DNA from 2 places in the Streptomyces sp. NPDC059850 genome. Region 2 is predicted to be linked to the other one. Evidence: riboswitches for the same ligand, from Rfam matches in the RefSeq annotation. Region 2 holds a riboswitch; the other holds the start of a gene.
The links. Region 2 has a riboswitch for thiamine pyrophosphate ahead of thiC (phosphomethylpyrimidine synthase ThiC). Riboswitches for the same ligand answer to the same signal wherever they lie in the genome.

Region 1 (7,243 bases), on a different contig from region 2:
CGATCCCGATCGAGCGTACAGCCGCCGCGTCGTCCTTCACCGCCAGGATGCGTTCGGCCAGCTCCGGCGGGAAGGCGGCGTTGCTGAGCTGCGCGAACCGCTCGATCTGCCTGACGTTCGTGACCGGCATGATCTCAGGGATGATCGGTGTCGTACAGCCCGAGGCCGCGACCCGGTCACGCAGCCGCAGGTAGTCCTCCGGGTAGAAGAACATCTGGGTGATCGCGAAGTCGGCGCCCGCGCGGCACTTGTCGACGAAGTGACGGATGTCGGTGTCCCAGTCCGTCGAGCGCGGGTGCATTTCGGGGAATGCGGCGACACCGACGCAGAAGTCCCCGGACTCCTTGATCAGGCGGACCAGCTCGGCGGCGTAGGTGATGCCGTCGGGGTGCTTGACCCAGTCGGCCATCGGGTCTCCGGGCGGGTCGCCGCGCAGGGCGAGCATGTTCCGGATTCCGGCACCGGCGTACTGGCCGATGATGTTGCGCAGTTCGGCGAGGGAGTGGTTGACCGCGGTCAGGTGCGCGACGGGGGTCAGGGTGGTGTCGGTCGCGATCTGCTCGGTGGCGCGGACGGTGCCCTCACGGGAAGAGCCGCCCGCGCCGTACGTCACGGAGACGAAGGTCGGTGAGACAGCCTCCAGTCGGCGGATGGCGTTCCACAGCGTGTGCTGCCCCTTGTCCGTTTTGGGGGCGAAGAACTCGAAGGAATACGATTGCTCACCCGACGCGAGCAGGTCACGCACGGTAAGGGCTCGATCAGTCCTGGTGGAAGCGGTGCCTAGGGCCATACGCGAAGGTTAGCCAGCCGGGTGGTCGGAGCCCACCCGGCAACGTGGTTATGGGGGTTTTGCCGGGCTCCTGTCCGCAATGCGGACGGAAATATCGAGCCGGGCTCAACTCCGACACCTGCTAGACATCTGTCGCTCGCACACGCTTCGCCAGCGCTTCCGTGGCCGCCGCCGGATCCGAGGCCTCGGTGATGGCCCGCACCACGACGACCCGGCGCGCTCCCGCCTCCAGGACCTGGTCCAGGTTCGACGCGTCGATGCCGCCGATCGCGAACCAGGGCCGGGCCGGGCACCGGGCGGCGGCGTGCCGGACCAGGGAGAGGCCGGGGGCGTGGCGGCCCGGCTTGGTGGGGGTGGGCCAGCAGGGGCCGGTGCAGAAGTAGTCCACGCCGGGCTCGGCGAGGGCCGCGTCGACCTCGGCCTCGGCGTGGGTGGAGCGCCCGATCAGCGGGCCGTCGCCGAGGATGGCGCGCGCCGCGGGGACCGGCAGGTCACCCTGGCCCAGGTGGAGCACGTCGGCGCCGGTGGCGTGGGCGACGTCGGCGCGGTCGTTGACGGCGAGCAGCTTGCCGTGGCGGCGGCAGGCGTCGGCGAAGACGGCGAGGTGGTCCAGCTCCTCGGCGGCCTCCATGCCCTTGTCCCGCAGCTGGACGATGTCCACCCCGGCGGCCAGCACGGCGTCCAGGAACTCCGGCAGGTCGCCCTGGCGCTTGCGCGCGTCGGTGCACAGGTAGAGGCGGGCGTCGGCCAGCTGCTCGCGTGCGGTCATGGGTGGCTTTCCCCCCGGGTCGTGCGGCGCACGGGCCGGGACGGGCGACCGCCGTCGGATGACAGCGGTCGGCCCGGCCCGTACGCCTGGTGGTGGTTCGGAAACGGCGGACGGAAAACGGCGGACAGGAAACGGCGGACGGCGTCAGACGGCGAGCGCCTGCGCGCGCCGCTTCACTTCCGTCCCGCGATTCTCGCGCAGCGCCTGGGCCGGGGTGCCCGGCAGGCTCGGGTCAGGGGTGAAGAGCCACTCCAGCATCTCCTCGTCGCTGAAGCCGTCGTCCTTGAGCAGTGTCAAGGTGCCCACGAGGCCCTTGACGACCTTTCCGTCACCGACGAAGTCCTCGGGCACCTGGAGCACCCGGTTCTCGCCACGGCGCACCGCGATCAGCTGGCCCTCCTTGACCAGCTGCCTCACGCGCGTCACCTCGACGCCGATCCGGTCGGCGACGTCGGGGAGAGTGAGCCAGGCGGGGACGAGAGCATCGATCTTTGCGTCAATCTCGGTCACAGGACAAGCCTGCCATCTGGGACTGACAGTGGGTAGCCGGGCGTCCGCCGAGCGGACCTCCGGGGCCCCTCCGGGGCCGTCACAGAACGGCCGACTTCAGCGGAACGGAGGGATCCGTGGCCCGGGTGCGGTCCAGCCGGGCACCGCGTTCGATCAGCTTGCGGCCCTGGGCCAGATCGCGCGGACGGCCGACCGCCAGCAGGGCGACCAGGGCCCCGTCCCGCAGCCAGCACACCGACCAGGCGGCGCCGTCCGGGTCGCCCCGCCAGACCAGTTCGTCGGCGTCCGAGTGGTGTCCTGCGTACTGCACGAACCGCCCGAACTGCTCGGACCAGAAGTAGGGCACCGGGTCGTAGACCTGGCCGGGGAAGTGCGCGGTGCGGCTGCCGACCACATTGGCGGCGACCGTCCGCGGCCCCTGGAGCGCGTTGTCCCAGTGGTGCACGAGCAGCCGGGTCCCGTAGCGGGCGGAGGGGAAGGACGCGCAGTCGCCGACCGCGTACACATCGGGCGCCGACGTACGCAGCCCCTCGTCGGCGGCGACGGACCGGTCCTCGGCGAGTTCGATGCCCGAACCGGCCAGCCAGCCGGTCGCGGGCCGGGCGCCGATGCCGATGACCACCGCACCGGCCCGCAGCCTGGTGCCGTCGCCGAGCTGGAGCCCGTTCCGGTCGATGCCGGTCACCCGGGCGCCGGTGACCAGGGTGGCGCCGTAGTCCGCGTACCAGCCGGTCATATGGGCCGCGACCTCCGCCGGGAGGGCGCCCACCAGCGGCCGGTCCGCGGCCTCGACGACCGTCACCGCGCAGCCCGCCTCGCGGGCCGCGGTCGCGAACTCCGCGCCGATCCAGCCCGCCCCGACCACCACGATCTCGTCCTGCCGGGCGAGCACCGGGCGCAGCCGTTCGGCGTCGTCCAGGGTCCGCAGGAGGTGGACACCGGGCACGCCCTCGCTGCCGGGCAGGGCGATCGGCTCGGCGCCGGTGGCGATCACCAGGACGTCGTACGGGATCGGGCCCGACCCGGTCGCGACCGTCCGCCCCGCCGCGTCCAGCCCGGTCACGGCGACGCCGAGCCGCAGCCCGATGCCGAGCGCGGCGAAGTCCACGTCGAACGCGGACCCCTCGGCCTTGCCGAGCAGTACGGCCTTGGACAGCGGCGGCCGGTCGTACGGCTGGTGGGGCTCGGCGCCCAGCAGCAGGATCTCCCCGCTCCAGCCCTGCTCACGCAGCGCGACGGCGGTCTGCACCCCCGCCATGCCCGCGCCGACGATCACCACCCGCTGTCCGCCGCCACCCGCCGAGGACGCCATCGTCTTCGTCGTCTCATCGCTCACACGATCACTGTATTGCGGCAGGTGGGGCGGACCGGAGAGCGCACGACGAGATCTCGGGCACAGCCCGACGGGCCGGACGTCCTGTCGTATCGCGGACACGGGGCCTCATGCCCGGCGCCGCCCGGGACGCTCCCTTCCGGCCGATTCGGGGCGCGTACTAGGGTGGCGGGACAGAGCACTCGCGGGAGCCCGGGCGCACCGGGCTGAGAGGGAGGCTGGCGCGGCCTCCGACCGTACGAACCTGATCCGGGTCATGCCGGCGAAGGGAGGGGGCGACCAGCCCATGCACACCCCACATCACACAGCCCGAGCACCCCAGGGCAGCGCTACCCCGTACGACGTCCTCGTCATCGGCGGCGGCATCATCGGCCTGGTCACGGCCTGGCGGGCGACCCAGCGGGGCCTGCGCACCGCCGTCGCCGACCCGGCGCCCGGCGGCGGGGCCGCCCGGGTCGCGGCCGGGATGCTGGCGGCCGTCACCGAACTGCACTACGGCGAGCAGACCCTGCTCGGACTGAATCTGGCCTCGGCGCGCCGCTATCCGTCCTTCGTGGCGGAGCTGGAGGAGGCGAGCGGCCATGACCTGGCCTTCCGCACCTGCGGCACGCTCTCGGTCGCGCTCGACGCGGACGACCGCGCCCATCTGCGGGAGCTGCACGCCTTCCAGCAGCGGCTCGGTCTGGACGCACAGTGGCTCACGGGGCGCGAATGCCGACGCCTGGAGCCGATGCTCGCGCCGGGCGTGCGCGGGGGCCTGCGCGTCGACGGCGACCACCAGGTCGACCCGCGGCGGCTGGCGGCCGCGCTGCTGACGGCGTGCGAGCGCGCCGGAGTGGACCTCCACCGGGCCGCCGTGGAACGGCTGCTAGTGGAGGGCGACCGGGCCACCGGGGCCGAGCTGGCGGATGGCGCGCGCCTGACCGCCGGGCAGACCGTGCTGGCCGCGGGCAGCCTCAGCGGGCGGCTCCCGGGCGTCCCCGAGGCGGTCCTGCCGCCCGTACGCCCCGTCAAGGGCCAGGTCCTGCGGCTGTCGGTACCCGGCCCGTACGCGCCCTTCCTGTCCCGGACCGTACGGGCCGTCGTACGCGGCGGGCACGTCTACCTCGTCCCGCGCGAGAACGGCGACCTGGTCGTCGGCGCGACCAGCGAGGAGCTGGGCTGGGACACCACGGTCACCGCGGGAGGGGTGTACGAGCTGCTGCGCGACGCGCACGAGCTGGTGCCCGGCATCACCGAACTGCCGCTCGTCGAGACCCTCGCCGGGCTCCGCCCCGGCTCCCCCGACAACGCCCCGCTGCTCGGCCCGACCGAACTGCCGGGCCTCCAGCTGGCCACCGGCCACTACCGCAACGGCGTCCTGCTGACCCCGATCACCGGCGATGCCATGGCCGAGGCGCTGACGGGCGGCGAACTCCCGCCCGAGGCGCGGCCGTTCTCGCCGAAGCGCTTCGCGGCCACCCCAGCCGCCGCGACTCCCCCAGCAGCTATACAGGAGCACACCGCATGACCGTCACCCTGAGCGTCACCGTGAACGGCGAGCCCCGCGAGCTGCCCGGCGGGACCACCCTCGACGGGGTCGTCGCGACCCTCACCCAGGCGCCCTCGGGCGTCGCCGCGGCCGTCAACGAGACGGTCGTCCCGCGCGGCCAGTGGCCCGCGACCCCGCTCGGCGACGGTGATCGCGTCGAGGTCCTCACCGCGGTCCAAGGAGGCTGACCCCCCATGACGCACCCTGCCACGCTGGATCAGGTCCTCACCGACGCCGATCCGCTCACCATCGCCGGTACGTCCTTCGGCTCCCGCCTGATCATGGGGACGGGCGGCGCGCCCAGCCTGGACATCATGGAGCGCTCGCTGATCGCCTCCGGCACCGAGCTGACCACGGTCGCGATGCGCCGCCTCGACCCCGCCGTGCAGGGCTCGGTGCTGTCCGTACTGAACCGGCACGGCATCCGCCCGCTGCCCAACACGGCTGGCTGCTTCACCGCCGGGGAGGCCGTGCTGACCGCCCGGCTCGCCCGCGAGGCACTGGGCACCGACTGGGTGAAGCTGGAGGTCATCGCCGACGAGCGCACCCTGCTCCCCGACCCGATCGAGACGCTGGACGCCGCCGAGACCCTGGTGGACGACGGCTTCACCGTCCTGCCGTACACCAATGACGACCCGGTGCTGGCCCGGAAGCTGGAGGACGTCGGCTGCGCCGCGATCATGCCGCTGGGCTCGCCGATCGGCTCCGGCCTCGGCATCCGCAACCCGCACAACTTCCAGCTGATCACCGAGCGGGCCCAGGTCCCGGTGATCCTCGACGCGGGCGCGGGCACGGCGTCCGACGCGGCGCTCGCCATGGAGCTGGGGTGCGCGGCGGTCATGCTGGCCTCCGCCGTGACGCGCGCCCAGGAGCCGGTGCTGATGGCCTCGGCGATGCGGCACGCGGTGGCCGCCGGGCGGCTCGCGCACCGGGCGGGCCGTATCCCCCGCCGCCACTTCGCCGAGGCGTCGTCCCCGGGCGAGGGGCTGGCCGCGCTGGACCCGGAGCGGCCCGCGTTCGCGTAACGCCGCCTTCCGGGGAGGCCTACCGTGGAATGCGGAGGTGGTCGCCGTGAGGGAACCGACAGCCGTGCCCGAACCGACAACCGTGCCAAAACCAACAGCCGTGCCCGTGGCCGACCGGATCGAACGTGAGACATACGTCTCCGCTCCCATCGACCGCGTCTGGCGGGTGCTGACCACGCCGGAGCACATCCGTACCTGGTACGCCCCCGGCGGCTGCGAGATCGAGCCGCGCCCCGGCGGCACCGTCCGCTTCCGCTGGGACGAGCACGGGGAGTTCCACGGCCGGGTCGAGCGGGCGGTGCCCGACGCCCTGTTCCGCTTCCGGCTGGCCCACGCGCCCGACCGCGCGCCGGACGGCCCCGGGCAGGCCACCGTGGTCGAGTTCACGCTCTCCCCGGAGGGCGCGGGCACCCGCCTCCGCCTCGCCGAGACCGGCATCCGCGTGCTCGACCTCCCGGACGACGCCAAGGCCCGGCACGCCGAGTACGCCGCCCTGGCCTGGACCTCCGCCCTGGAGGAGCTGGCCGCGCTCGCCGCCGCCTCGCACAACTGAGGCCCAAGTCACCGTTGTGTCGCAGTACGGACCGGAGATGGGGCGGGCGGCCCGGAGCGGCCGTGACGGCTCGTAGACTGCCTTCTCGTGGATACGACGCTCCAGGACCCTCTGGTCGGGCAGGTGCTCGACGGCCGCTACCGCGTTGAGGCGCGCATCGCCGTCGGCGGGATGGCGACGGTCTACCGGGCCGTCGATACGCGGCTCGACCGCGTTCTCGCCCTGAAGGTGATGCACCAGAGCCTCGCCTCGGACGCCGCCTTCGTGGACCGCTTCATCCGCGAGGCCAAGTCCATCGCCAGACTCGCGCACGCCAATGTGGTCGGCGTCTACGACCAGGGCACGGACGGCCCGCACGTCTACCTGGCCATGGAGTACGTCGCCGGGTGCACCCTGCGTGACGTCCTGCGCGAGCGCGGGGCCCTCCAGCCGCGTGCCGCCCTCGACATCCTGGAACCGGTCCTGGCCGCCCTCGGCGCCGCCCACCGCGCGGGCTTCGTCCACCGCGACATGAAGCCGGAGAACGTGCTGATCGGCGACGACGGCCGGGTCAAGGTCGCCGACTTCGGCCTGGTCCGGGCGGTGGACACCAACACCAGCGCCTCGACCGGATCCGTCCTGGGCACCGTCTCCTACCTCGCGCCCGAGCAGATCGAACACGGTACGGCCGACACGCGAGCCGATGTCTACGCGTGCGGTGTGGTCCTCTTCGAAATGCTCACCGGGTCCAAG
Region 2 (7,243 bases):
CCGAGAAGCTGCCGGTCGTGGGCCCGGGGCACACCATCGCGGACACCCGGCTGGTGCCCCCGCAGGACCGCCCGACGATCGCGCTCGCCTCGGTGACCGATCCGGAGGCCGAACTCGCCGACGACGAGGGCCCGGGCCCGCTGTTCGTCGTGGGCGACGTCCACGGGTACCACGACGAGCTGCGCGAGGCGCTCGCCGCCCAGGGCCTGATCGACGACAAGGGCAGCTGGGCGGCCGGGAACGCCCGGCTGTGGTTCCTCGGCGACTTCACCGACCGCGGCCCGGACGGCATCGGCGTCATCGACCTGGTGATGCAGCTCTCCGCCGAGGCCGCGGCCGCGGGCGGCTACTGCAAGGCGCTGATGGGCAATCACGAACTGCTCCTCATCGGCGCCAAGCGGTTCGGCGACACCCCCGTCAACTCCGGGGCGGGCACCGCCTCCTTCCAGGCCGCCTGGCTGCTCAACGGCGGCCAGCGCACCGACATGGAGCGGCTGGAGGACCATCACCTCCAGTGGATGTCACGGCTGGACGCGATGGCCGAGGAGGACGGGCATCTCCTCGTCCACTCCGACACCACCGCCTATCTGGACTACGGCGACTCGATCGAAGCCGTCAACGACAGCGTCACCGAGACGCTCCAGCGCAGTGACGCCGACGAGTGCTGGGACCTGTTCCGCAAATTCACCAAGCGCTTCGCCTTCCGCGACGAGGACGCCGGACCGATGGCCGTGCGCGAATTGCTCGGCGCCTTCGGCGGGGAACGCATCGTCCACGGCCACAGCCCGATCCCGTATCTGCTGGGCGAAGTCGGCTCGGAGGACGGCGAGGACGACGGCACGCCCGCGGTCGAGGGCCCGCACGTCTACGCGGACAATCTCGCGGTCGCGATGGACGGCGGCATCACCATGGCCGGAAAACTGCTGGTCGTACAACTGCCGCTCGACACGTGAGGGTGACGCGGACGCGCGACGGAAGAGCCGGACGGGGCTGCCGGGACTGGCGGAGCTGAGCAAATCACGAAACTTGCTGTCACCTCGCGCCGGATCGGCTCTACCATCGGTTTATCCGTCGCAGGCTCTCCTCCGTTTCCGCCCGACTGCCCGGTGAAACCCGGACACCAAGGCCTTACGGAGTATCGGGGGATGCACCATGAAAAGCGCTCCGCACCTGTTCGCCGAGGACCGCCCGGAGTTCGAGCGAGTTCTCGACGAGGTGCTGCGTACCGCGGACCGCCGACCGGATCTCCCGGGCATAGGACAGCGGCTCACCGCCGAGCAGCTGCGCACCATGGCGCTCAGCGCCTCGGCCGCCATCACCGCGTGCGCGGCCGCCGAATACCAGGATTACGTCGTCGCCCGCGCCCGCCTCCGCGAGCCCGCCCCGCCCCTGCCCATGGCCGGGCTCCCGGAGGACGACGACGAGCACGGGCACGCCGCCGGATTCACCGGCACCCTCCTGGACGCCTCAGGTGCGGGGCTGGTCCCCATGCTCGCCGTCCTGGCCCCGGTGCTGGCCGGGACCGCCGCGATCATCTTCCTGCTCGTCGGCTACGTACTGCACGTCCTGGACCCCGTGCCGTCCATCGCCCAGCCGATGATCACCGCGGGCTGGTTCTTCGCCGCCCTCACCGCCGCGGGCATCCTGCTCGCCGCCGTCGGCCTCCTCCTCACCGCCCTGCGCAACGGCTCCAGCGCGATCCGCGGCGAGGCCCTGGCCGAGCAGCTGGAAGAGGTGGACCGGGCCAGAGAGGCCTGGCGGCAGGCCCTGCTGGAGCGGGGCGTCCTGCCCTTCCTCCACGAGGCCCTGGCCAACCCCTCGGCCCCCGCCCCCTGGACCGCCTACGTCCCCGGCCGCCCCGAAGCGGGCCGCACCCCCCACCTCGGCTACAGCCGCCCGGGCTTCAGCACCGACGACGACGGCCCCAGAGCCCGCCCCCGCTACAGCAGCCCGGACTACACAAGCCCCGAATACGGCGGCCCGGAGAACCAGCCGGACTAACGGGTGTCTCTTCCGGTGAGCGCCAGCACTCGCGTGAACGGATCGGCCCCGGGTCCAGGGGCGGTGCCGTCCGCGAACGCCCCCGTGGCGCCGAGCCCCGGCCCCGCCGGGACCAGCCACTCCAGGGCCGCCCCGGTCTGCTCCTGATCAAGAGCCACCGTATGTGATGCCGACGCGACAGGAGCTGTCTACAGCGAGACCTTCCGCTCTTCGGCCTTGAGACCACGGAGCATCCGAAGCCCGTACAGAGCCAGCAGCGGTTTACCAATCATCCACTCACCAGGGCGGTAGTCATCCGCTCGCACGAGCCTCTCAGCAAGGTCAGGACGCTGCCGCCGCAAGTACGCGCGGGCCTTGAGCGCGTGAGCTGGTTGGGAGACGATCTTGATGCGGTCGATATCCTCAAGCAGCGGGATCACGTTCGTGATGTTCTCCCATGTCGTCATGCTCTGGTCTTCGAGAAGCACCGTGCCGTCGAACCCAAGCGTCGACTTCGCGTAGTCAGCCATCAGCTGGGCTTCCGCAGCGTAGCTGCCGGTCGCACCACCGCTGAAGATCACGAGAGTGCCTCGCGCACCGTCAGCGGCAACGGAGCGAATTCCAGCACGAACGCGCCAGCGGTTGATGAAGTTCGCCGTCGATTGTGGGTTCCGGTAGCCCAACACGACCACGGCTTCTGATGCGCCCCCGCGGCCCCCCACGAGGGCTCGGGACCAGCGCCAGTTCAACCACTCGCCCCAGGCCAGGGCAGCAGCCCCAACTATCGCCAGCCCTGTTCTTCGTCGCATGCGGCGACTCTAGGGCACCGCCGCATTGGGCAGCGAGGGTACGAGCCGCCCTGCAGAGGACGCATTCTGTTAGGGCTTCTAAGCCTCCATCACTCACCTCAGCCCGCAGACATCATGCTCACCCGGCAGGGGAAGCGGTCACCTGTCCCGTTCGACGACCCGGCTGATCTCCACCTGCTGCGGGGCGTCGCGTGGGAAGGTCCACACATCGCGGCTGGTGCTGACCGCCGTCAGGCAGGTGTCGTCGAGAGCCACCTCGGCGAACGGGTTCGACTCGGAGCACACAGCGAGCCATTCCAAAGTCCGCCGCTCGTCGTCCCGGGTCAGGGCGACCCAGCCGATGCTGCCGTAGGCTGCGGATTCGCCTCCGTAGGCGCGGTATTCGCCGTATCCGCACGAGGCCATGACCACGTCGACGTCCAGCCAGTGGCGGGCGGTCCATTCCGTGGCCCGGAGGATCTCGTCCGCCCGCGACCAGCTGTCGGTGATGCAGAACCGCATCACCGACAGCCGTCCGTCCCCGAAGACGATCACGTCACCGTCGGGGGCTTGTGCCTCGCGCCACCGCCGTTGAACGTGTTCCGCCATCGGTCCCATCTCGGTTGCCATGCCTCGCATCCTGCTGTGCCCCACAACGGCCGAGCCGCAGGGGGCCGGGGTCAGTCGGCGAGGGGGAGGTAGACGCGGTTGCCCGCGGCGGCGAACTCTCGGGACTTCTCCGCCATTCCGGCTTCCGCTTCCGCCTCGTCCATCGCGGCGCCGTGTTCGCGGCGGATGTCGTGGCTGATCTTCATGGAGCAGAACTTGGGCCCGCACATGGAGCAGAAGTGCGCCGTCTTGGCGGGCTCCGCCGGGAGCGTCTCGTCGTGGAACGAGCGTGCCGTGTCCGGGTCGAGGGCCAGGTTGAACTGGTCCTCCCAGCGGAACTCGAAGCGCGCGTCGGAGAGCGCGTCGTCCCAGGCCTGGGCGTCGGGGTGGCCCTTGGCCAGGTCGGCGGCGTGGGCGGCGATCTTGTAGGTGATCACGCCGGTCTTCACGTCGTCGCGGTCCGGCAGCCCCAGGTGCTCCTTGGGGGTGACGTAGCAGAGCATCGCCGTGCCCCACCAGGCGATCATCGCGGCGCCGATCCCCGAGGTGATGTGGTCGTAGGCGGGCGCGACATCCGTGGTGAGGGGGCCCAGGGTGTAGAAGGGGGCCTCCTCGCAGATCTCCTGCTGGAGGTCGACGTTCTCCTTGATCTTGTGCATCGGGACATGGCCCGGGCCCTCGATCATGGTCTGGACGCCGTGCTCCTTGGCGATCCGGTTGAGTTCGCCGAGCGTGCGCAGCTCCGCGAACTGCGCCTCGTCGTTGGCGTCGGCGATGGATCCGGGGCGCAGCCCGTCACCCAGCGAGTACGTGACGTCGTACGCCGCGAGGATCTCGCACAGCTCCTCGAAGTGGGTGTAGAGGAACGACTCCTGATGGTGGGCCAGGCACCAGGCGGCCATGATCGAGCCGCCGCGGGAGACGATTCCGGTCTTGCGGCGGGCCGTCAGGGGGACGTACGGGAGCCGCACGCCCGCGTGCACCGTCATGTAGTCGACGCCCTGCTCGGCCTGTTCGATGATGGTGTCCTTGTAGACCTCCCAGGACAGCTCCTCGGCCTTGCCGTCGACCTTCTCCAGCGCCTGGTAGAGCGGCACGGTGCCGATCGGCACCGGGGAGTTGCGCAGCAGCCACTCGCGGGTGGTGTGGATGTTGCGGCCGGTCGACAGGTCCATGACCGTGTCGGCGCCCCAGCGGGTCGCCCAGGTCATCTTCTCGACCTCCTCCTCGATGGACGAGGTGACGGCGGAGTTGCCGATGTTGGCGTTGACCTTCACCAGGAACCGCTTGCCGATGATCATCGGCTCGATCTCCGGGTGGTTGACGTTGGCGGGCAGTACGGCCCGGCCCGCCGCGATCTCCTCGCGGACCACCTCGGGGGAGACGTTCTCGCGGATCGCCACGTACTCCATCTCCGCGGTGACCTCGCCCCGGCGGGCGTACGCGAGTTGGGTGACGGGGGCGCCGTCGCGGGACCGGCGGGGCTGGCGCGGCCGTCCGGGGAAGACCGCGTCGAGGTTGCGCAGGCCACCGCGGGGCGCGGTGTGTTTGAGCCCGTCGTCCTCGGGCCGGGCCGGACGGCCGGAGTACTCCTCGGTGTCGCCGCGGGTGATGATCCAGTTCTGCCGCAGCGGCGCGAGGCCACGGCGGACGTCGGTGTCGATGTGGGGGTCGGTGTACGGGCCGGACGTGTCGTACAGCGTCACGTCCTGGCCATTGGTGAGGTGCACGCGGCGCACCGGGACCTGGATGTCCGGGCGGGAACCCGTGACATATCCCTTATGCCAGCCGAAATCGCCAGCGTTTTCGCGCGTGTGTGCATCCTGCTGAGTCATGAGACCCACTCCCTACGCCGGCATTACCCGGTAACAGGTTCAGCGGTCGGCGCAGCTGTGACGTCAGCGCCCTCTCAGCCCGGTGCTCCGAGCTCCCGCGATTGCAAAGGTGCCCCCACGCTAACGGTTTCCCCGCATACCTGAACAGGGGGCCTGCCGCTCTTGCGATGATGCGACGGTGACCGCGACACAGCAGGACCATCCGCCCGAGCAGCCCCGCCCGTCCGGCGAGGCCCATGGCCACTCCCATGGCTCCCCCGGCCATGGCCACAGCCACGCCCACTCCCACGGCCCGGCCGCGCCCGTCTCCGCACGCCTCCGCAAGGTCATCGCGGCGGTGCTCATCCCGTTCGCCGTCGCCGTCCTCGCCGGGCTGGTCGCGTTGTGGCCGGGCAGCCCCGAGCACACCACGCAGGGCCGCAGCGGGCTCGGTTTCGACCAGGAGACGGTCGCCGGGCGCGTGGTGAAGGTGGCGGAGGTCGACTGCGCCGACGTCAACGCGCAGCCGCAGGCACCCACCGAACCGGGTCAGCAGGGCGGCGCCCCGGCGCCCGGCGGCGGCGCGCCCGGTGGCGGCACCGGAGGCGGAGCGGGCGGCGGAGCAGGCGGCGGCGAGAGCGTCTGCGAGAAGGCCACCATCGAGGTCACCTCGGGCAAGGACAAGGGCCGTACGTTCCCCGAGATCGTCCAGCCGAACGCCTCGCGGAAGCTCAGCGCCGGGCAGGAGCTGAAGCTCTCGTACGCGCCCAAGGCGCCGAAGAACCTCCAGTACTCGGTCTCGGACATCAACCGCTCGTTCCCCATGGCCCTGCTCGCCGGGGTGTTCGCGCTCGTGGTCGTGGCCGTCGGACGGCTGCGCGGCATCTTCGCGCTGGTGGCGCTGGCCATCAGCTTCGGGGTGCTGACGCTGTTCATCCTCCCGGCGATATTGCAGGGCTCGAATCCGCTGGTGGTCGCGGTCGTCGGAGGCAGCGCGATCATGTTGCTCGCGCTCTATATGTGCCACGGACTGAGCGCCCGGACATCGGTCGCCGTGCTCGGCACCCTGGTCTCGCTGCTGCTGATCGGCGTGCTCGGCTCGCTGTTCATCGGCTGGGCGTCGCTGACCGGCAACACCGACGACCAGACCGGTCTGGTGCACGGCCTCTATCCGGGCATCGAGATCAAGGGTCTGCTGCTGGCAGGGGTGATCATCGGTTCGCTGGGCGTGCTGGACGACGTGACGGTCACCCAGACCTCGGCGGTGTGGGAGCTGCGGGAAGCCGACCCCTCGACGAGCCGGCGGAAGCTCTACACGGCCGCGATGCGCATCGGGCGGGACCACATCGCGTCCGTCGTGAACACCCTGGTGCTGGCGTACGCGGGCGCCTCGCTTCCGCTGCTGCTCCTCTTCTCGATCGCGGACAGCGGAGTGGGAACGGTGGCGACGAGCGAGATCGTCGCGGAGGAGATCGTCCGCACCCTGGTGGGCAGCATCGGGCTGGTCGCCTCGGTGCCGGTGACCACGGCGCTGGCCGTGCTGGTGGTCTCCGCGGACCACGCGCACGCGCCGGAGAACGGCACGGCGGCGAGCGGAAGCGGGTCCACCGGATCCACCGGGGCCAGCGGGGGCGGACGGGGGCGCGGGAAGCGCCGCCGGGCGCGCGCACGCTGAGCCGCGCTACGCATGTGCGCCGGACCGCTACGCGAAGCGGTCCTCGGCCAGGATGCGGTCCAGTTCGGCGTCGAGGTCGTCGACCGGATCGCAGGCCGCGGGCTCCTCGCCGAACGGGACGAGCCGGTCCGTACGGTCCAGGAAGGCCACCAGCGGCGCCGCCCCGGCCCGGAACAGGGCTCTCTCGGACCCGACCTGCAGTCTGATGAACACGTCCGAGAGCCCTTCGGGCGAGGCCGGTGCGATCCGCACATCGCCCTCGCCGGTGGGTTTGCTGAGCCCGTCCAGCAGCAGCTCACGGGCGAAGGCCCAGCTCACCGGCGCGTCGCCGGGCAAGTGGAAGGTGATCTCGACCGCGTAGGGATCGCCGCTGTCGT

Region 1: it holds a riboswitch for thiamine pyrophosphate, as region 2 does, so the genes downstream of both, thiO (glycine oxidase ThiO) here and thiC (phosphomethylpyrimidine synthase ThiC) in region 2, are expected to answer to the same signal.

What each region holds. Positions count from the first base shown of each region.
Region 1 is NZ_JBHWJI010000083.1:9,018-16,260, forward strand. It holds gene metF (methylenetetrahydrofolate reductase [NAD(P)H]) at 1-790, opposite strand, end outside; gene thiE (thiamine phosphate synthase) at 912-1,559, opposite strand; gene ACFV9T_RS39510 (Rv2175c family DNA-binding protein) at 1,704-2,069, opposite strand; gene ACFV9T_RS39515 (NAD(P)/FAD-dependent oxidoreductase) at 2,149-3,381, opposite strand; TPP riboswitch at 3,577-3,690, shown strand; gene thiO (glycine oxidase ThiO) at 3,689-4,912, shown strand; gene thiS (sulfur carrier protein ThiS) at 4,909-5,121, shown strand; gene ACFV9T_RS39530 (thiazole synthase) at 5,128-5,958, shown strand; gene ACFV9T_RS39535 (SRPBCC domain-containing protein) at 6,065-6,511, shown strand; gene pknB (Stk1 family PASTA domain-containing Ser/Thr kinase) at 6,599-7,243, shown strand, end outside.
Region 2 is NZ_JBHWJI010000027.1:83,103-90,345, forward strand. It holds gene ACFV9T_RS22955 (metallophosphoesterase) at 1-953, shown strand, start outside; gene ACFV9T_RS22960 (hypothetical protein) at 1,153-2,001, shown strand; gene ACFV9T_RS22965 (hypothetical protein) at 1,998-2,159, opposite strand; gene ACFV9T_RS22970 (YdcF family protein) at 2,190-2,789, opposite strand; gene ACFV9T_RS22975 (hypothetical protein) at 2,928-3,398, opposite strand; gene thiC (phosphomethylpyrimidine synthase ThiC) at 3,449-5,212, opposite strand; TPP riboswitch at 5,205-5,321, opposite strand; gene ACFV9T_RS22985 (YibE/F family protein) at 5,391-6,866, shown strand; gene ACFV9T_RS22990 (SsgA family sporulation/cell division regulator) at 6,894-7,243, opposite strand, start outside.